DNA from 3 places in the Hydrogenophaga sp. L310 genome. Region 3 is predicted to be linked to each of the others. Evidence: predicted binding sites of a transcription regulator. Region 3 holds the regulator's gene; each other region holds the start of a gene.

Region 1 (6,596 bases), on a different contig from region 3:
ACGCCGCGCGCGGCAGATAACCCGAATCCTCCAGCACGAAGATGAAAAAGAACAGGATCAGGATCTGCGGCAGAAACACCAGCACACCGCCCACGCCCGCGATCACGCCATCGACCAGCAGGCTGCGCAACGGGCCGTCGCTCATGCGCGTGGCCACCTGCTCGCCCACCAAACCGATGCCGGCCTCGATCGCGTCCATCGGCCAGGCCGCCCAGGCGAACACCGCCTGGAACATGAACAGCAGCAACAGCGCCAGCAAGGCCATGCCCCACAGCGGGTGCAGCGCAAAGCGGTCGATGCGGTCGCTCAGGCCCCAGCGCTTGGCGGGGGCCTGCAGGGTCAGCGCCAGCAGTTCGCGCACCCGCTGGTTGAGCGCCACCGGGTCCACCCCGCCGGCGTCGGCCGCGGCAGGCAACGGCGTCGGAAGCCCCTGGGTGAACAGGGCATCCAGCTGCTCCAGCAAGGCGCGCGCACCGTCTTTCTGCACGCTCACCGCGGACACGACCGGCATGCCCAGTTCCGCGGCCAGCGCCACCGTGTCGATGCGCATGCCCTGCGCCTGCGCCACGTCGGCCATGTTGAGCACCAGCACCATGGGCAGCCCCAGCGCCTGGGCTTCCAGCACCAGCCGCAGGTTGAGCTGCAGATGCGTGGCATCGACCACACACACCAGCAGGTCGGGCCGCGCTTCGCCGTCCAGCCGCCCCTGCACCACGTCGCGCGTGACCTGCTCATCCTGGCTCAGCGGGTCCAGGCTGTAAGTCCCGGGCAGGTCGAGCAGTTGCGCGCGCCGCCCCTGCGGCGTGGTCAGCCAGCCCTGCTTGCGTTCGACGGTCACCCCCGCGTAGTTGGCCACCTTCTGCCGGTGGCCGGTGAGCAGGTTGAACAGCGCGGTCTTGCCGCAGTTCGGGTTGCCGAGCAGGGCCAGCCGGGGAGCCGCTGTGCTCATTGGGAAGCCTCCGTGCTGCGCACTGCGGCGCGAGCTGGCTTGGGGCGGCCCGGCGCGGCGCTCATACTTTTACGGCCCAGCGCACCTGCAGCAACGCCGCTTCGTGGGCGCGCAAGGCGAAGGTGGACTGCCCCACGCGCACCGCGATCGGCCCGCCGCGCCGCCAGCCCCGCGACACCACCCGCACCGACTCGCCGGGCAGGAACCCGATCTCGGCCATCCGGCGCAGGGTCCTGCGGCTGTCCTCGTCGCGCGCCGGAGCAAAGACCTGCAACACGCCCGGCGTGTGCAGCGGACCCTGGTGCAATGCACTCACCCGATCGGCAGGCGCCAGATCATCGTCAACAGGCAAAGGCCAGGAAACCGCTTGGGGTGTGGAGAGGGACACGGTCACATCCATGAATGAAAAGAAGTGAGCAGAGCGTACACAAACGAGATTGGTTCTCATTTGCTTTAAATCAAGCTTTCACAAAAACCTGAACCGGCACAGGGCATCCGTCCGGCGGTGTGAATCCATTATTTTGTTTAGGCCTAAAATAATTTCTCTCCGTTGGAAATAACCGACACCATGGTTTTTTCACCGGTGCTACCTTCGCCGGACCATGAAAAAGCTCTGGGACATTTCCCCTCCCGTCAACGCCAGCACGCCGGTTTTCCCGGGCGATACGGCCTACGCCCAGCAGTGGGTGGCCCGCATCGAACCCGGCTGCCCGGTCAACGTGAGCGCCATCACGCTCTCGCCCCACGTGGGCGCACACGCCGACGCCCCGCTGCACTACGACCCTTCTGGCGCCGCCATCGGCGCGGTCGAGCTCGACGCCTTTCTCGGCCCCTGCCGCGTGATCCACGCCATCGGTTGCGGCCCGCTGGTGCGGCCGGAACACCTGGCGCATGCACTCGACCAGTTGCCGCCTCGCGTGCTGGTGCGCGTGTACCGGCTTCAGCCCCAAGACCGCTTTGACAACGCCCTGCCGGCTTTTGCCCCGGAAACGGTTTCACTGCTGGCCGACCGCGGCGTGAACCTCATCGGCATCGACAGCGCCAGCATCGACCCCGCCGACAGCAAGACGCTGGAGAGCCACCAGGTGATCCGCCGCCGCGGCCTGCGCGTGCTGGAAAACCTGCTGCTCGACGACGTGCCCGAAGGCGACTACGAACTCATCGCCCTGCCCCTGAAGCTGACCACCGCCGACGCCAGCCCGGTGCGTGCCGTGCTTCGAAGTCTCGAATAGCCCCCCGCGCCGCCTGCGGCGTCACCCCCCAAGGGGCGACACCAGCGGCCCGGCAAAGCCGGTTCCGCGGTATCCCTGAACCGGAAAGACCCGCTCCACCTATCCACACTGTTAAACGGAGACGACCTCAATGACCACACAGCAAGACTGCATCGCCCTCGACGCGCAAGACCCGCTGCGCGACCTGCGCAAGCTCTTCACCCTCCCCGAAACCACCATCTACCTCGACGGCAACTCGCTCGGCGTGATGCCCGCCGCCGCCCCGGCCCGCGTGGCCGACGTCGTGACCCGCGAGTGGGGCACCGACCTGATCCAGAGCTGGAACAAGAACGGCTGGTTCGCCATGCCGCAGAAGGTGGGTGACAAGATCGCACGCCTGATCGGCGCCGCACCGGGCACCGTGGTCGCGACCGACAGCACCTCGGTCAACCTGTTCAAGGTGCTGAGCGCGGCGATGAACATCGTGGCCACTGACGCGCCGCAGCGCAAGCAGATCGTGAGCGAACGCAGCAACTTCCCCACCGACCTCTACATCGCCGAAGCCCTGTGCAAGCAACACGGCATGGAGCTGGTGCTGGTGGAGCCGGAAGACATGGCCGCCTCGCTCACCGCGAACGTGGCCATCCTCATGCTCACGCACGTGAACTACCGCACCGGCGCCATGCACAACATGGCCACCGTGACCGCCGCGGCGCATGCCAAAGGCATCCTGACCGTGTGGGACCTGGCGCACAGCGCGGGCGCGGTTCCAGTCGACCTGAATCAGGCCCGGGCCGACTTCGCGGTTGGCTGCGGCTACAAATACCTCAACGGCGGCCCCGGCGCCCCCGCCTTCGTGTGGGTGAACACCCAACACGCCGACCGCTTCTGGCAACCGCTGGCCGGCTGGTGGGGCCACGCCACGCCGTTCGATTTCACGCCCGACTACCGACCCGCCCCCGGCATCACGCGCTACCAGTGCGGCACCCAGCCCATGATCAGCCTGGCCGCGCTGGAATGCGGCGTGGACACGCTGCTGGCCGCCGATGCCCAAGGTGGCATGGCCGCGCTGCGCAGCAAGTCGTTGGCGTTGACCGACCTGTTCATCCAGCTCGTCGAAGAACGCTGTGCGGGTCATGGTCTGGGTCTGGCGACGCCGCGCGAACATGCGCAGCGCGGTTCACAGGTGTGCCTCACCCGGGACGAAGGTGCCTACGCCATCGTGCAGGCGCTGATCGCGCGCGGCGTGGTGGGCGACTTCCGCGCCGGCGATGGTGGCCACCACAAGGACATCCTGCGCTTCGGCTTCACGCCGCTCTACATCGGCTTCGAGGACGTGTGGAACGCGGTCGAGCAGTTGAAGCAGGTGCTCGATACAGCGGAGTGGCAACGCCCCGAGTTCAACCGCAAACACGCCGTCACCTGAACCGGAGCACCCCATGGCCTGCCCATACCACGACACCCCCGCGTCCCCCACCGAAGCCATCGTCGCCGAGGAAAAAGCCCAGCTCGATTTCAGCAACGACATGAGCTATGGCGACTACCTGCAGCTCGACGCCATCCTGGGCGCGCAGAAACCGCTCTCGCCCGCGCACGACGAGTTGCTGTTCATCGTGCAGCACCAGACCAGCGAACTCTGGATGAAGCTCATGCTGCACGAGCTCACGGCCGCGATCCGCAACATCGCGGCCAACGAACTGAACCCTGCGTTCAAGCAGATGGCCCGCGTCTCCAAGATCATGGAGCAGCTGGTGCACGCCTGGGACGTGCTGGCCACCATGACGCCGCCCGAATACAGCGCCATCCGTCCTTACCTCGGCCATTCCAGCGGTTTCCAGAGCTTCCAGTACCGCTGCATCGAGTTCGCGATGGGCAACAAGAACGCCGCCATGCTCAAGCCCCATGCGCACAGCCCCGAACGGCTGGCGCTGGTGCAGGCGGCCTTTGAGGCCCCGTCGCTGTACGACGAGGCCCTGCGCCTGCTCGCGCGCCGCGGCATCGCCGTGCCGGCGAGCCACACCCAGCGCGACTGGACCCAGCCGTACGAGGCCAGCGACACGGTGAAACAGGCCTGGCTGCAGGTCTACCGCAACCCCAAGGAACACTGGGACCTGTACCAGCTCGGCGAAGAACTCACCGACCTCGAAGACGCCTTCCGCCTCTGGCGCTTCCGCCACGTGACCACGGTCGAACGCGTGATCGGCTTCAAGCGCGGCACCGGCGGCACGGGCGGGGTGAGCTATCTGCGCAAGATGCTGGACGTGGTGCTGTTCCCGGAAATCTGGACATTGCGCACGGAGCTTTGATGTGCTTCGTCACCGGCGGTTGGTCGCCCACCGCAGACCACCGCTCGATCAACTGAAAACCGCGCTCGCGCCGCCACCGTCATCGGCTGCCCGGCGCAGCCTGCTTCAGCAGTTGCCCTTCTTGGCCTGGCCAGGGGGACAGAACTTGCCGCCACTCTTGCCCGGGGGGCCAGGGTCGACAACCACCGAACCGGATGGGGTGTAGACAGCGCAGCCAGCGAGCGAAGCGGCAACAACCAACAGTGCAATGAACGCTTTCATTCAATTCCTTAAAGTGAAGTCATGCGGTGGAGTCTATGCGCTGGGCGCCCAGCGCAGCATGACCCGTGAAACACTTGGGAATGGCAGGCCATCCGGCCGTGTTCAGTGACGGCGCAATGCATTCGACTCCGGCATGATGAATCCATGGTCACCATCACCCTGCCCGACCTGCGCCGCTACGCCATCGCCCGCAGCCTGTTCACGCCCACCACCCTGCCCAAGGCCATCGAGCGGCTGGGTTTTGTGCAGGCCGACCCGATCCGCTCACCCGCCCGCGCGCAGGACCTGACACTGCGCCACCGGGTCAAGGCGTACCGGGTGGGCGACCTGGAGCGGCACTACCCGCGGCTGGCGGTGGAGGAAGATTTTTTCGTCAACTACGGCTTCGTCACACCCGCGCTGCATGCCCGCATGCACCCACGCACCGCGCCCACCGAATGGACCCCCGAACGTTTGGCGCAGGCCCAGGCGGTCTGGTCCTTCGTACAGGCGCGCGGCGAAGTCCACCCGCGCGAGGTGGACACGCATTTCGCGCACGGCCACACCACCAACGGTTTCGGTGGCCAGTCCAAGGCCAGCACCCAGTTGCTCGACGGCATGCACTACCGCGGCTGGCTGCGCGTGGCCCGGCGCGAGAACGGCACCCGGCTGTACGCGGTGCACACCCCGCAGGAAGCACCTGCCGACGTGCCCGCCACGCTGGACGCGCTGGTAGACACCCTGGTGGCGAAATACGCCCCGCTGCCCTCGCCCGGCCTGCGCCTGCTGGTGGGCCGTCTGCTCTATCACGCCGTGCCGCAATGGAAGGACCAGTTGCGCCCGGCGCTGCTGCGGGCCTGCGCCCGGCTGCCGCACGCCGAAGTGGGCGGCACGACCTGGTACTGGCCCGGGGAAGAAGACCCGCGCTCGCGCCGCTGGAGAGCGCCCGATGGTGTGCGCCTGCTGGCGCCGTTCGACCCCGTGGTCTGGGACCGCGACCGCTTCGAACGCCTGTGGGCCTGGGCCTACCGCTTCGAGGCCTACACCCCGCCTGCCAAGCGCGTGCGCGGCTACTACGCCATGCCGCTGCTGTGGCGCGACCAGGTCATCGGCTGGGGCAACCTGTCGGTGGTGAATGGGCGGCTGCGTGCAGACCTGGGCTACGTTGACGGGCGGGTACCCAAGGACACCGCGTTCCGCGAAGCGTTGGACGCCGAGCTGTCGGCCATGGCCGCTTGCCTGGGCGTCAATTCGGTTTGATGTTGTTTTTGCGAATGACTTCTGCCATCACAGCCGTGTCGGCCTTGATGCGGTTCGCCAGACCTTCGGGCGAGGTGCCCGCCACCTGCCAGCCCTGGGCCAGGATTTTCTGCCGCATCTCGGGCTGGCGCACGATCTCGGCCAGCAGCGTGGCCAGCCGGTTCACATGTGCCTTGGGCAGGCTGTTCGGCGCGGCCACCGCATTCCAGATTTCCAGCTGCAGGTCTTTCACACCGGCCTCGGCCAGGCTCGGCACCTCGGGCACCACACTGCTGCGCCCGGCCGAGGTCACGCCGATGGCCTTGAGCTTGCCCGCGCGCACCTGCGCCATGGCCAGCCCGGGTGGCAGCAGCGACATCTGGATCTGCGCGCCGAGCAGCGCGGTGATGACCTGCGGGTTGCCCGGGTACGGCACATGCAGCGGCGCCATGCCGGCCTTGGCCTTGAGCAGTTCCATGCCCAAATGGGCCACGGTGCCCAGACCCGGGGTGCCGTAGTTCCAGCGGTCACCCGACTGGCGCGCGGCTTCAAAGTACGCGGCGCCGGTGGCCGTGGTGCCCGCGGGCACGGTCAGCACCAGGGGCGAGGTGGCGATCAGCGTGACCGGTGTCAGGTCCTTCAGCGGGTCGT
Region 2 (6,596 bases), on a different contig from region 3:
GAGCACGGCGCTCAGCGAGAGCAGCACGCTCGGCGCGTCGATGCGGCCGGCGTTCTCGTCGCGGTACTCGGGCAGCAGGCGCGGCCCCAGCACCAGCAGCAGGGCCATCACCGGCACGGCGGGCAGGAACACCGAGCCCCACCAGAAGTGCTCCAGCAGCCAGCCGCCGACCAGCGGGCCGATGGCGCTGCCGACCGAGAACGCGGTGATCCACACGCCGATGGCGAACTGGCGCTGTGTCTTGTCGTGAAACATGTTGCGGATCAGTGAGAGCGTGGACGGCGCGAGCGTGGCACCGGCGATGCCCAGCAGCGCGCGCAGCACGATCAGCTCGTTGGGGGTTCGCGCGAACGCGGCCAGCACCGAGGCCACGGCGAAGAAGGCCGCGCCAATCAGCAGCAGGCGGCGGCGCCCGATGCGGTCGCCCAGCGTGCCCATGGTGATCAGGAAGCCGGCGAAAAAAAAGCCATAGATGTCGATGATCCAGAGCAGTTGTGAGGCGCTGGGCACCAGCGCCCGGCTGAGCGCGGGCACGGCCAGGTTGAGCACCGTCAGGTCCATGGCATAGACCAGACAGGGCAGGGCGATCATGGCCAGGCCCCACCACTCGCGGCGGGTGGCCCGGGCGGGCGGGGTGTCCGGCAAGGTGGACGGGGCAGGGTTCATGGTATCGGCGGCATCGGGCACGGGCTTGTTCCGCCCGGTACGAAGGCGGGGCCAAGGCGAATGACAGGGACGAAGTGCCCCCTCATACCACGACGATCACCCCGTCCGGATTTCGACATCCGGGCTCTGCGAAGGGGCGGTTCCGTTCAGGCCGACAGAACAGCGTTGCCCGTGGGCAGGGTCACCGTCGGAATGCTGCTGGCGTCCTTGATCACCTGGCGTTGCGGCACGTAGTGCAGCAGCACGTCGGTTTCCTTCTTGACCACGGCATAACACTCGCAGCTCAGGGCTTCGAGTTTGGGGCGGTCCAGCACCTTGATCAATCCGCGTCCGTACGAAATCACACCCAGCTGCTGCAGCTTCAGCGCCGCCTGGGTGACGCCCTCGCGGCGGACACCGAGCATGTTGGCGATGAATTCCTGCGTCATGGTCAGCTGGTTGCCGGAGAGCCGGTCCATGGACAGCAGCAGCCAGCGGCAGAGTTGCTGGTCGATGGCGTGGTGCCGGTTGCACACGGCGGTCTGGGCGACTTGTGTGATCAGGGCCTGCGTGTAGCGCAGCATCAACACCAGCAACTCGCCATGGCGCTTGAACTCATCCTTCACCCGCGACCGGGGCAGGCGGTAGGCATGACCGGCGCTTTGCACCAGCGAGCGGCTGGGCGTGCTCTCGCCACCCATGAACAAGGTGATGCCCAGCAGGCCTTCGTTGCCCACCACAAGGATCGCGGTGGAGGCGCCGTTTTCCATCACGTACTGCAGCGAGACGATGGCGTCGGTGGGGAAGTAGACGTGGCGCATGGGACGCCCTGATTCGTACATGAGCCCGCGCAGCGGCAGCGCAACCAGTTCCAGATAGGGGAACAGCCGGTCCTGAACTTCCGGTGACAAGGCGGCCAGCAGATGGTTCTGCCGAGGATGAGGCTGGATTTTGGTTTTGGTGGACATCTCGATGCTCTGGGGGAGCTGGAGCTTGTATGACACCCGCTCAAAATTGCGTGGAGCATACACGCACAGCGCGTGCGGGGTCTGCGGGCTGCACAGAGGCCTTGTAAGAACGGGGCATCACCAGGTCGTGCGCGTCTTCAGCAACGTGAAGCGCTACCCGCGACTGCGCGCTCAGACCGCTGGACGGGTCGGCGCGGGCGTGTTCAGCTGCAGCTGACGCTGCCGCAGCCGCTCATCGTCGCCGGCCGCACCCGGTCCGGGTCGGCCAGGGTTTCGGTGCGGCTGTCGAAACCCACGTCTTTCAGGTGCAGGGCGAGGCCGGCGTCCATGCTGGCGGCGTGTTGCGGGAACCATTCGACCAGCGCCTCGGCCAGGCGGGTGATGATTTCCGGGTCGTCGTTCTGATAGTGGGGAATCACCGCGTGCAGCGTTTCCATGATGGTCGCGTGGTGCGAGGCGTGGCAGTTGTCGGCGGTGAAGCCGGTGGCGAGCATCCAGCGTTCTTCCTGCGCAAAGTGGGCGGCGGTGTGCTCCACAAACTCGCGGTAGAGCGGCAACTGCTGGTCTTGCGGGGTGGCGAGCAACTGGTTGAGCAGGGTGACGAACTCTTCGTGCGTCTCGTCCATGCGGGCATCGCCGGTCTGCAGGCCGGGGGCCCATTCCAGGCCGGTGGTGACGGGGGCTTCGGGCGTGGCGGTGGTGTTCATGGGGCGCAACTGTACGGGGTGGGCGGGCCGGGGGACTTGATGGAGGTCAAGCGCCGCAAGACACCGATTGTGCCAGCGGGCGCCGTCTATGATGGCGACGGCGCACCCGCCGGGCCGCGCTTTCCAGCCACCACAGCCAGGAGGAACCCATGGGATTCGTTGACGCGATCAAGACCTGTTTTTCCAAGTACGCCAGTTTCAGCGGCCGCGCGACGCGCTCTGAATACTGGTGGTGGGTGTTGTTTGTGGTGCTGGGCGGTGTGGTCACGGGGGCAGTGAACGACGTCCTGAACGGTGTTTTCGGCCTCGCCATCCTGGTGCCGTCCATCGCCGCGGCGGCTCGCCGCCTGCACGACATCGGCAAGAGTGGCTGGTGGCAGCTGGTGGGTTTCATTCCCCTGCTGGGACTGATCCTGATGATTTACTGGACCGTGCAGCCCAGCCAGGGCGACAACGAATACGGTTCGGCCGGGCCGCTGACCGCCGGGATCTGAGCCAGGCGCCCGCTCAGGCCAGGCGGGCGCGGTGGCGCGTGATCTGGCTCAGCACCTGGACCGGCGCGGTGCCACCCAGGGTGTTGCGGGCGTTGAGGCTGCCGCGCAGGCTCAGGCACTCGTAGACGTCTTTTTCAATGCTGGCGTTGAAGCCCTGCAGCACCGCCAGCGGCAGTTCGGACAGATCGCAGGCGTGGCTGGTGGCGGCTTTCACGGCGTGGGCCACGGTTTCGTGGGCGTCGCGGAAGGGCAGGCCTTTTTTCACCAGGTAGTCGGCCAGGTCGGTGGCGGTGGCGTAGCCCTTCTTGGCGGCTTCTTCCATGGCGATGGCGTTGACGGTGATGCCGCCTTCCTTCTGGCCCGTGGCCGGGTTGGGCTGGCCGCCGACCATCTCGGCAAAGATGCGCAGCGTGTCCTTGAGCGTGTCCACCGTGTCGAACAGCGGCTCCTTGTCTTCCTGGTTGTCCTTGTTGTAGGCCAGCGGTTGGCCCTTCATGAGCGTGAGCAAACCCATGAGGTGGCCGAACACGCGGCCGGTCTTGCCGCGCGCGAGTTCAGGCACGTCGGGGTTTTTCTTCTGCGGCATGATCGAACTGCCAGTGGTGAAGCGGTCGGCGATCTTCACGAAACCGAAGTTCTGGCTCATCCACAAAATCAGCTCTTCGCTGAAGCGGCTGATGTGCACCATGCACAGGCTGGCGGCGGCGGTGAACTCGATGGCGAAGTCGCGGTCGCTCACGCCGTCCAGGCTGTTCTGGCAGACCTGCGGGTTGCCTTGTTCATCCACCATGCCCAGAGTGACGGCCACACGCTCGCGGTCCAGCGGGTAGGTGGTGCCGGCGAGGGCCGCAGAGCCCAGCGGCAGGCGGTTGGTGCGGCGGCGCACGTCGGCCAAACGCTCGGCGTCGCGGGCGAACATTTCCACATAGGCCAGCAGGTGGTGCGCAAAGCTCACCGGCTGCGCCACCTGCAGGTGGGTGAAGCCGGGCAGGATGACCTCGACGTTCTGCTCGGCCACGTCCACCAGCGCAGTCTGCAGTTCAACCAGCAGGTCAGAAATCAGGTCGATCTCGCTGCGCAGCCACAGGCGCACGTCGGTGGCGACCTGGTCGTTGCGGCTGCGGCCGGTGTGCAGGCGCTTGCCGGCATCGCCCACCAGCTGGGTCAGGCGGGCTTCGATGTTCAGGTGCACGTCTTCCAGGTCGAGCTTCCACTCGAACGTGCCGGCTTCGATCTCGGAGCGGATCTGCGCCATGCCGCGTTCGATGGACGTGCGGTCGTCGGCGCCGATGATGCCCTGTGCGGCCAGCATTTCCGCGTGTGCCAGGCTGCCGGTGATGTCGGCCAGCCAGAGGCGTTTGTCAAAAAACACGCTGGCGGTGTAGCGCTTGACCAGTTCGCTCATGGGCTCCGAGAATAGGGCGGACCAGGCTTCGGATTTCTTGTCGAGTTGGTTGGTGGACATGGTGGTGCCAGCGGCTGGGTAGGGAATTGGAGGGCGGCGGGTGCGCCGGGCCGGGCTGGCCGGGTTTTACAAACGGATCTGTGCTGCCCATATCGGGCGGTCGCGGCCTATAGTGCGAGCCATGCAAGACTCCCGAATTTTATCGAGCTTCCAGGACCTCGCACCAGCGTCCGGCACGCGGCCCCTGCGGCGCATGCCCGAGCCGGTGCGCGCCAGCGAACTGGTGTTCGACACCTGCAAGGTCGGCGTGGTGCTGCGGGCGGTGCTGTTCGTGCAGGCCGTCGTGTGGGTGGCGGCAATGTTTGACGCCCAGGGGTGGTGGGCCTGGGCCGGCCAGATGGCCATGCTGACAGGCGCTGCCCTGCCCGCGACACTGGTCTGGTTGCTGGGCGTGTGTGCCCTCAAGCGGCCTCTGGGTCGCCTGCCGATGCCGGCGCAGTGGACCGCGGGCACCTCGTTGGGGGCCTTGGCGGCGTTGTATGGCTGTGCGCTGCTGCACTGGATGGGGCTGGTGGATCCGGCGCCCTGGCTGGCCAGCGCGGCCTCGGGTGCGTTGTTGGCGGCGGTGCTGGTGGCGGCGCTGGTCTGGCGCGCCCGCGCCCGCACACCGGCGAGCACCGCCGCGCGGCTGGCCGAGCTGCAGGCCCGCATCCGGCCGCACTTTCTGTTCAACACGCTCAACAGCGCGATCGCGCTCGTGCGGGCCGAGCCTGCCAAGGCCGAGCGCCTGCTCGAAGACCTGAGCGAACTGTTCCGTCACGCACTCGCTGACTCCAAGGAAGCGGTGCCGCTGAGCCAGGAACTGGAGCTGGCCCGGCACTACCTGGCGATCGAGCAGGTGCGTTTTGGCGCTCGCCTGCGGCTGGAATGGAGCATCGACGAGTCGGCCTCCGAGGCCCGGCTGCCACCGCTGATCCTTCAGCCGCTGGTGGAAAACGCGGTCAAGCACGGCGTGGAGCCCAGCCCCACCGGTGCCGTGGTGCGCATCAGCACGCAGCGGCGTGGCAGCGTGGTGGTGATCAAGGTGACCAACACCGTGCCGGCGGGCAGCGGCACCAGAGGCAACGGGCTGGCGCTGGACAACGTGCGCCAGCGCCTGGCCCTGTTGCACGACGTGCAGGGGCGGTTTCAGAGCGCACTGGTCGATGGCGTGTTTCAGGTTCGCCTTGAAATACCGGTATAAGCTGTTGTTTCGAGCCTGACAGCAAGGGAGCGTGGCATGGCATTGAAGGTTTTGATCGTTGACGACGAAACATTGGCCCGTTCGCGGCTGCGCACGTTGCTGGGCGATTGCGCCGATCCGCGCACCGAGATCGTGGGCGAAGCGGCCAACGCGGTGCAGGCCATGGAGCAGATCCAGCGCACGGCCTGCGATCTGGTGCTGCTGGATGTTCACATGCCCGGTGTCGACGGCATGGCGCTGGCCGCCAGCCTGCGTCAGATGGTATCGCCGCCGCAGATCATTTTCGTCACGGCCTACGCTGAACATGCGGTGCAGGCGTTTGACCTGGAAGCCATCGACTACCTGACCAAGCCGGTGCGACTGGAGCGCCTGCAGCAAGCGCTGCAGAAAGCGCAGCGCCTGCGCAGTGTGGGTGGCGAGGGCGCCGCGGCAGATGCGCACGGTGCAGCGGATTGCCTGCTGATCCAGGAGCGCGGACGCAGCGAGCGCGTGGCGCTGTCCGATGTGATCTACCTCAAGGCCGAGCTGAAATACATCACCGTGCGCACGGCCGAGAAGGAGCACATCTACGACGGCGCCTTGAGCGATCTGGAACAGAAGTACGCGCACCTGTTCGTGCGCGTGCACCGGAATGCGCTGGTGGCGCGCCGCCGGGTGCGGGCGGTGGAGAAGCACAACGATCCGGTGGAAGGCGAGGGCTGGACGGTGCGGCTGGATGGGGTGGACGAGCGGCTGGCCGTTTCCCGTCGCCAGCTGGCTGCTGTGCGTGAAGCGCTGATGAGCTGAACGGGCTTCTTTGGCGGTGCTCGGTTTTATCGGCGGCTTGGGTCTCCGGTCACTCCGGTCATCGGCAACCGGGGTGACCGATTCCGCTCATGTCCCCCGGCGGCTGAAGCCGCCTCCTCCTTTACTTCGCTGCATCAGTCACCCCGTTTGCCGATGACCTTCATGGCGAACGGACTGCTCAATGCTGGAACGCCCACGCGGCTCTGGCTGGCGAGGACATGGCGTTCTGCATAGCGAAGTAAAGGAGGAGACGGCCGCAGGCCGTCGGGGGACATGAGCGGCGCAGAGCGCCATGGCCTCGCCAGCGCGCGAGGTTGACGAACGGAACAAAGCTTCAGACCTCAGCCG
Region 3 (6,596 bases):
GAAGGCCACGGACGGATCGAGACCAACAACTTCCTCATGATCGTGTTGATCACGCTTGTGGTGGCTGTGGGTGGTCTGGTTGAAATCGTGCCCCTGTTCTTCCAGAAGTCCACCACCACACCGATCGAAGGCCTCAAACCTTACAGCGCACTGCAGCTGGCCGGTCGCGATGTGTATGTCAGCGAAGGTTGCTACAACTGCCACTCGCAGATGATTCGCCCCTTCCAGGCCGAGACACTGCGTTATGGCCCTTACTCGGTCGCTGGCGAGTTCGTGTACGACCGTCCATTCCAGTGGGGCTCCAAGCGCACGGGTCCTGATCTGCATCGCGTGGGGGGCCGCTACAGTGACGAGTGGCACCGTGTGCACCTGAACAACCCGCGTGATGTGGTGCCTGAATCGAACATGCCTGCCTACGCCTTCCTGGGTGAGAAATCGGTGGATGCGGACAGCATGCCCAAGCGCATGGAAGTGCTCCGCACATTGGGCGCTCCGTACTCCGATGAGGAAATCGCCCAGTCGGTCGATGCGGTGAAGGGCAAGACCCAGATGGAAGCCGTGATCGCTTACTTGCAGGTACTGGGTACCGCTCGCAGCGCTGTCCGTCCGGTAGCTGCCGAAGTCGCTCCAGCGCCCGCCGTTGCTGATGTGACGCCAGCGACCGAGGCTGCTGCACCCGCGGCTGAAGCCGCGCCGGTTGTTGAACCAGCTCCCGCGGCGGCGACTGGTACCAACCAGTAAACGCGGAAGGCCCTTCATGGACATCAACGATCTCCGCAGCATTGTCACGGTGGTCAGCCTGCTGACCTTCGTGGGCATCGTGGTCTGGGCCTGGTCCAAACGCAACCAGGCTGGTTTTGACGAGGCAGCCCAGCTGCCCTTCACTGACGACTAAACCGCGGCACCAACAAGAGAAACATCATGAGCGACTTTACAAGTGATTTCTGGCACCTCTACGTGGGTGGACTGACGCTGATCAGCATCATCGCCTGCCTGGTCCTGCTCTGGATCAGCGGCACTACCAAGGCGACCACCCATGCCGACAACACCACCGGGCACGTCTGGGACGGCGACTTGGCGGAGATGAACAACCCGCTACCCAGGTGGTGGGTGTATCTGTTCGTCATCACGGTCATCTTCGCACTGGCCTATGGTGCGTTGTATCCCATGTTTGGCAAATTTCAGGGTGCACTGGGCTGGAGTTCGCAGGGTCAACACACAGCTGAAGTTGCCAAGGTGGAGGCGGCAATCGCCCCCATCTACGCCAAATTCAGCGGCATGACTCCCGAGCAGATTGCTGGTGACTCCGAAGCCATGGCAATCGGTGAGCGCCTGTTCATGAACTACTGTGCCCAGTGCCATGGTTCGGATGCGCGCGGTGCCAAAGGCTTTCCCAACCTGACCGATAACGACTGGCTGGGTGGTGGTGATCATGCGACCATCAAGACGGTCATCACGCAGGGCCGTGTCGGTGTCATGCCCCCAATGGCTGCTGCCGTGGGCAGTGCTGAAGACGTGCGCAACGTGGCGAACTATGTGCTGAGCCTGTCTGGCAGTCCTCACGACTCCGTGCGGGCCACCCAGGGAAAAGAGAAGTTCGCTGCTTGTGCGGCATGCCATGGCATGGACGGCAAGGGCATGGCTGCGGTGGGTGCAGCCAACTTAACCGACGGAATCTGGCTTCACGGCTGGGGCGAAGAAGCCATCGTGCGTGCTGTGAACAACGGGTTCAACAACCAGATGCCTGGGCAGTCGGCCTTGTTGAACGAAGCACAGATCAATGTGCTGGCCTCCTATGTCTGGGGCATGTCCAACAAAGCGGCCAATTGAGCGTTTAAAGAGAGTCGCAGCGGTCGAGTCGACCGCTGCGACTCTTTTCCATTTTCCAACCTCGGGTTCTTCGTGAGTTCCGCCAAGCCAGCCACCAGCGCCAATCCGACCACCATCATTCCCATCGTCCCGGAACCGCCGCCCAAAGGGGTTCCTGCAGACGATGAGGTCATGGTTTCGCTCTACGCCTCGCGCAAGAAGATATACCCACGATCTGTCTCGGGTCTGTTTTCTCAGTGGCGCTGGATCACAGTCTGGATCACCCAGATCGTTTTCTACGGGTTGCCTTGGCTAGAGTGGAATGCCCGACAGGCGGTGCTCTTCGATCTTGAGGCGCGCCGTTTTTACATTTTTGGCTTGGTACTGTATCCGCAGGACTTCATTTACCTGACGGGTCTATTGGTCATTGCAGCCCTGGCATTGTTCCTGTTTACGGCTGTTGCCGGTCGTTTGTGGTGTGGTTACGCCTGTCCACAGACGGTCTACACCGAAATTTTCCTCTGGATCGAAAAAAAGGTCGAGGGTGACCGCTCGGCGCGCATGCGTCTGGACGATTCGGCGTTTTCAGCTGGCAAGTTCGGGAAGAAGTGGTCGAAGCACGCACTCTGGATTCTGTTCTCGCTGTGGACCGGTTTTACCTTTGTCGGCTACTTCACACCGATTCGGGAGTTGGCCGCGGTCTCGCTGGCCGCTTCGCTGGGGCCGTGGCAGACTTTCTGGATATTTTTCTACGGTTTTGCCACCTACGGCAACGCTGGCTTCATGCGCGAACAGGTTTGCAAATACATGTGTCCTTACGCGCGCTTCCAGAGCGCGATGTTTGACAAGGACACGATGATCGTGACCTACGACGAAAAACGCGGTGAACCGCGTGGCCCGCGCTCGAAGAAGGCCGACCCCAAAGCACTGGAACTGGGTGCCTGCGTAGACTGCACGCTGTGTGTTCAGGTTTGTCCGACGGGCATCGATATCCGCAACGGTCTTCAGTACGAGTGCATCGGTTGTGGTGCCTGTATCGACGTCTGCGACGAGGTGATGGACAAGGTGGGCTATCCGCGTGGACTGGTCAAATACTCGACCCAGAACGGTATTGCACAAGGATGGAACTCCCAGCAGATGATCCGTCGGGCCATGCGTCCGCGGGTTCTGGTGTACACAGGCATCCTGTTGGCCATCAGCCTCGCGGTTATGGTCAGTCTGTTTCTGCGCAAGCCACTCAAGGTTGATGTCATCCGGGACCGCGGTGCGTTGGCACGCATGGTGGAACAGGGACGCATCGAAAACGTCTTCCGGTTGCAGGTGATGAACGCGACCGAGCGCTCACAACGCTATGTGATCGGTGTTTCCGGGTTGCCGGGCATTGCCATTGCGTCGGAAACAGAGATTGAAGTATTGCCGACGGAAGTACGCTCTGCGGTCATGCGGGTCCAGGTTCCCCCGGGAACCGCTGCCACTGGTTCCCATTCCATCTATTTCGAAATCCAGGCTGTCGGAGATTCGGGCACACGTGTCACCGAAAAAGCGGCCTTCCTGGTACCGCGCTGAGCACCACTTTCAGTCAACCCGTTTCAAGATTCTCTATGAACACCACAATACTCAAAACACCGGTCAATGAACAGCTCCCGATTCCTTGGTGGCGCGTTCCCCACATGTGGCTGGTGGTGGGGGGGCCATTGGTGGTTGTTGTGGCCGCCATCATCACGGCCGTCATTGCAGTGAAGGGCGCAGACCCGGTGCTCAACAAGGCCGACTTTGAGCGCGACCTGAAGGCGGCCCAGATGCTGGACGGACAAGCTCGTGCCGAAGCGCTGATTCAACTTCAACCGGCTCACCAGGCTCGGAACCACGCAGCCTCCCCTGTGGTGCCACCGACGAAGTAATAGCGCGTGCTGCGACTATCCCAAGCCATGGCCTGAACGACTATGCACCGGTTATGCCCGGAATCGATCACAACAACACCCGAGGAGAAACAGGAATGACGGCTCAACGATGGATGTGGATTGCGTGGCCCGCATTTTTGGTGGCGGCGGTTCTGGAGATGATCGTGTTTGCCATGATCGATCCGAGTGATCTTCACTGGTTTGGGGCTCCTCTGGAGTTGTCTCGTCCAGCGGTCTACACGCTGGCATTTTTCACCTTCTGGATCGTGGCCATGGTGTCGAGTGCACTCACCTCTTTGCTGTCCATGTCACCTTTTGAAGTGAACCGGTGTCCTGTCCCGCCGGATCAGCGGCCGCGGGATTGTGCCAAGAATGAATCTTGTTCCTGAACGCTCCTGCAGATCTCCAAAATAAAAAACCCCAGCGGAGTGTTTCCAGCTGAGGCTTCCTGTTGGGACAGATGTTGGGTTCAGTGACCGGTCGGGGGGGGCACGATCAGCTTGAGCCCTTCGGTGTTTTTGATGTGGACGTAACGCTGTTTGACCTCGATGATGCCTTCGTCCACGAACTTGGAAAAAGTGCGGCTCACCGTCTCCAGCTTCATGCCCAGGTAGCTACCAATTTCTTCGCGTGTCATGCGGAGAATCAGCTCGGACTGGGAGAAGCCGCGGGCGTGCAGGCGCTGAACCAAGTTCAGCAGGAACGCCGCGAGGCGTTCTTCTGCGCGCATGCTGCCAAGCAGCAGCATGACACTGTGGTCGCGCACAATTTCGCGGCTCATGATCTTGTGCACATGGTGTTGAAGGGTGGTGAACTCTCGGGAGAGTTCCTCGACTTGATCAAACGGCATCACACAGACTTCAGCATCTTCCAGTGCGATGGCATCGCAGGAATGGCGGTCGCTCACGATGCCATCCAGGCCGATGATCTCTCCGGTCATCTGGAAGCCGGTCACTTGATCCCTGCCATCGGCCGTGGTGACACAGGTTTTGAAGAAGCCGGAACGCACCGCGTAAAGCGAGGTGAACCGGTCACCCGTACTGAAAAGTGCCGACCCGCGTTTGATGCGTCGCCGCGCCGAAATGACATTGTCGAGCTTGTCCATTTCGTCTGGGTTGAGACCCATGGGTAGACACAATTCTCGCAGGTTGCAGCTCGAACAGGCGACTTTGATGCTTTGTGCGTCCATAAATTATCCGGAAATCGGTGGTGAGCTTAACGCATAGCTGGGACTTGTGTCGAGGAAATGACCGCGCGCCAGGCCCTTCGTGGGAGCGATGGCTTGCGAACACACCGGGGCTTGATCAAGATCAAGGGAGGATCTGCGAGCCTGGTGCACATTCGGGGCTCAGCATTGGAGAACAGTTTGTGAGTCACGCCATTTCCGATGAATTGCTCAAGCGATTCGATGTTCCCGGTCCGCGGTACACGTCGTACCCGACAGCTGACCGCTTTGTGGAAGCGTTCACCGAGGGCGACTATATACAAGCGCTGGAGCAGCGCAGAGCCGGCTCGTTGGCCCTTCCGCTCAGCATCTACGTACACATTCCGTTCTGCGAGTCGGTCTGCTATTACTGCGCCTGCAACAAGGTCATCACCAAACACCACGAACGGGCGGCCGAATACCTGCGCTACCTGTCACGTGAGGTGGAGTTGCAGGTCCAGCATTTTGGGAAGGGGCACAGCGTGTCCCAGTTGCACCTGGGTGGCGGCACGCCTACCTTTCTGTCCGATGCAGAGCTTGAGGATCTCATGACGATGATCCGGCGCAACTTCAAGTTGGTGCCGGGTGGCGAGTACTCGATCGAGGTGGATCCCCGGACCGTGACCGACCAGCGGCTTCAGACCTTGGCGAGACTGGGCTTCAACCGTCTCAGTTTTGGTGTCCAGGATTTCGACCCTGCCGTTCAGAAAGCGGTGCACCGCGTGCAACCCGCTGAACAGGTGTTCGCGCTGGTGGACACTGCGCGCAAGATCGGATTCGAGTCGGTCAACGTTGATCTGATCTACGGTCTGCCGCTGCAGACGCCCGAGTCGTTTGCACGCACGCTCGCGCAAGTGAACCAGTTGCGGCCGGACCGCATTGCGCTATACGCCTATGCGCATCTCCCGTCCCGCTTCAAGCCACAACGTCGCATCATTTCCGCCGAGTTGCCCAGTCCTGGCGACAAGCTGTCCATGTTGTCAGCATCGCTGGATGCCATGAGCGATGCCGGGTATGTTTACGTGGGCATGGACCATTTCGCCCTGCCGACGGATGCACTCGCGGTTGCCAAGCGCCAGGGCCGCCTGCATCGCAACTTTCAGGGCTACAGCACGCAGCCCGATTGTGATCTGATCGCTCTGGGGGTTTCCGCTATTGGTCGCATCGGTGCCACCTACAGCCAGAACGCCAAGACGCTGGAGGAGTACTACGATGCCCTCGATCAGGGCAGGCTGCCCATCGTGCGTGGTCTTGTGCTCACGCGCGATGATCTGCTGCGCCGTGCCGTCATCATGTCCATCATGTGTCAGGGTCAGCTGCAGTACGAATCGATCGAACTGGGGCATCTGATCGAATTCAAGAGCTACTTCGCGCGTGAACTCGAGGTGTTGGCCGGACTGGCCGAACACGGCTTGGTCACCCTGGATGACAGCGGTGTTCAGGTCACGCCGACAGGCTGGTATCTGGTCCGGGCCATTGCCATGGTGTTCGACAAGAACCTGCAGGTTGATCTGGACCGGGCCCGGTTTTCAAAGATCATCTGAACGGTCAATTCGGAGACCTGGGGCGAGGCTCGGCCCGCGAGAAATGCGCACGAGCTGGCGCGTGCGCTGGAAAAAGCATCCAATCCTTGTGGGTGCGGGTTTGACTTTGCCTTCGAAGGCCAAGACGCACACACTGCT

The links. Region 3 encodes FNR, which switches genes on or off when oxygen is low (the NO sensors DNR and NnrR bind a similar motif). Its sites were predicted from a motif close to TTGATNNNNATCAA; they were not measured.
Region 1: AC0GNO_RS04475 (FeoA family protein) is a predicted target of FNR. The motif match lies at 1,398-1,411, and genes of this name have one in related genera.
Region 2: AC0GNO_RS08175 (bacteriohemerythrin) is a predicted target of FNR. The motif match lies at 2,357-2,370, and genes of this name have one in related genera.

The regions. Positions count from the first base shown of each region.
Region 1 is NZ_JBVPZA010000002.1:170,949-177,544, reverse strand. Features, by position in the region: gene feoB (ferrous iron transporter B) at 1-949, opposite strand, end outside; gene AC0GNO_RS04475 (FeoA family protein) at 1,011-1,337, opposite strand; gene kynB (arylformamidase) at 1,552-2,181, shown strand; gene kynU (kynureninase) at 2,312-3,586, shown strand; gene kynA (tryptophan 2,3-dioxygenase) at 3,600-4,466, shown strand; gene AC0GNO_RS04455 (DNA glycosylase AlkZ-like family protein) at 4,872-5,966, shown strand; gene AC0GNO_RS04450 (Bug family tripartite tricarboxylate transporter substrate binding protein) at 5,953-6,596, opposite strand, start outside.
Region 2 is NZ_JBVPZA010000003.1:304,893-311,488, forward strand. Features, by position in the region: gene AC0GNO_RS08165 (MFS transporter) at 1-666, opposite strand, end outside; gene AC0GNO_RS08170 (Crp/Fnr family transcriptional regulator) at 813-1,613, opposite strand; gene AC0GNO_RS08175 (bacteriohemerythrin) at 1,817-2,320, opposite strand; gene AC0GNO_RS08180 (DUF805 domain-containing protein) at 2,470-2,814, shown strand; gene argH (argininosuccinate lyase) at 2,828-4,279, opposite strand; gene AC0GNO_RS08190 (sensor histidine kinase) at 4,401-5,462, shown strand; gene AC0GNO_RS08195 (LytR/AlgR family response regulator transcription factor) at 5,499-6,248, shown strand; gene recJ (single-stranded-DNA-specific exonuclease RecJ) at 6,583-6,596, opposite strand, start outside.
Region 3 is NZ_JBVPZA010000001.1:38,122-44,717, forward strand. Features, by position in the region: gene ccoO (cytochrome-c oxidase, cbb3-type subunit II) at 1-741, shown strand, start outside; gene AC0GNO_RS00180 (cbb3-type cytochrome oxidase subunit 3) at 758-895, shown strand; gene ccoP (cytochrome-c oxidase, cbb3-type subunit III) at 922-1,830, shown strand; gene ccoG (cytochrome c oxidase accessory protein CcoG) at 1,903-3,375, shown strand; gene AC0GNO_RS00195 (nitrogen fixation protein FixH) at 3,411-3,710, shown strand; gene AC0GNO_RS00200 (hypothetical protein) at 3,806-4,099, shown strand; gene fnr (fumarate/nitrate reduction transcriptional regulator Fnr) at 4,180-4,899, opposite strand; gene hemN (oxygen-independent coproporphyrinogen III oxidase) at 5,079-6,458, shown strand.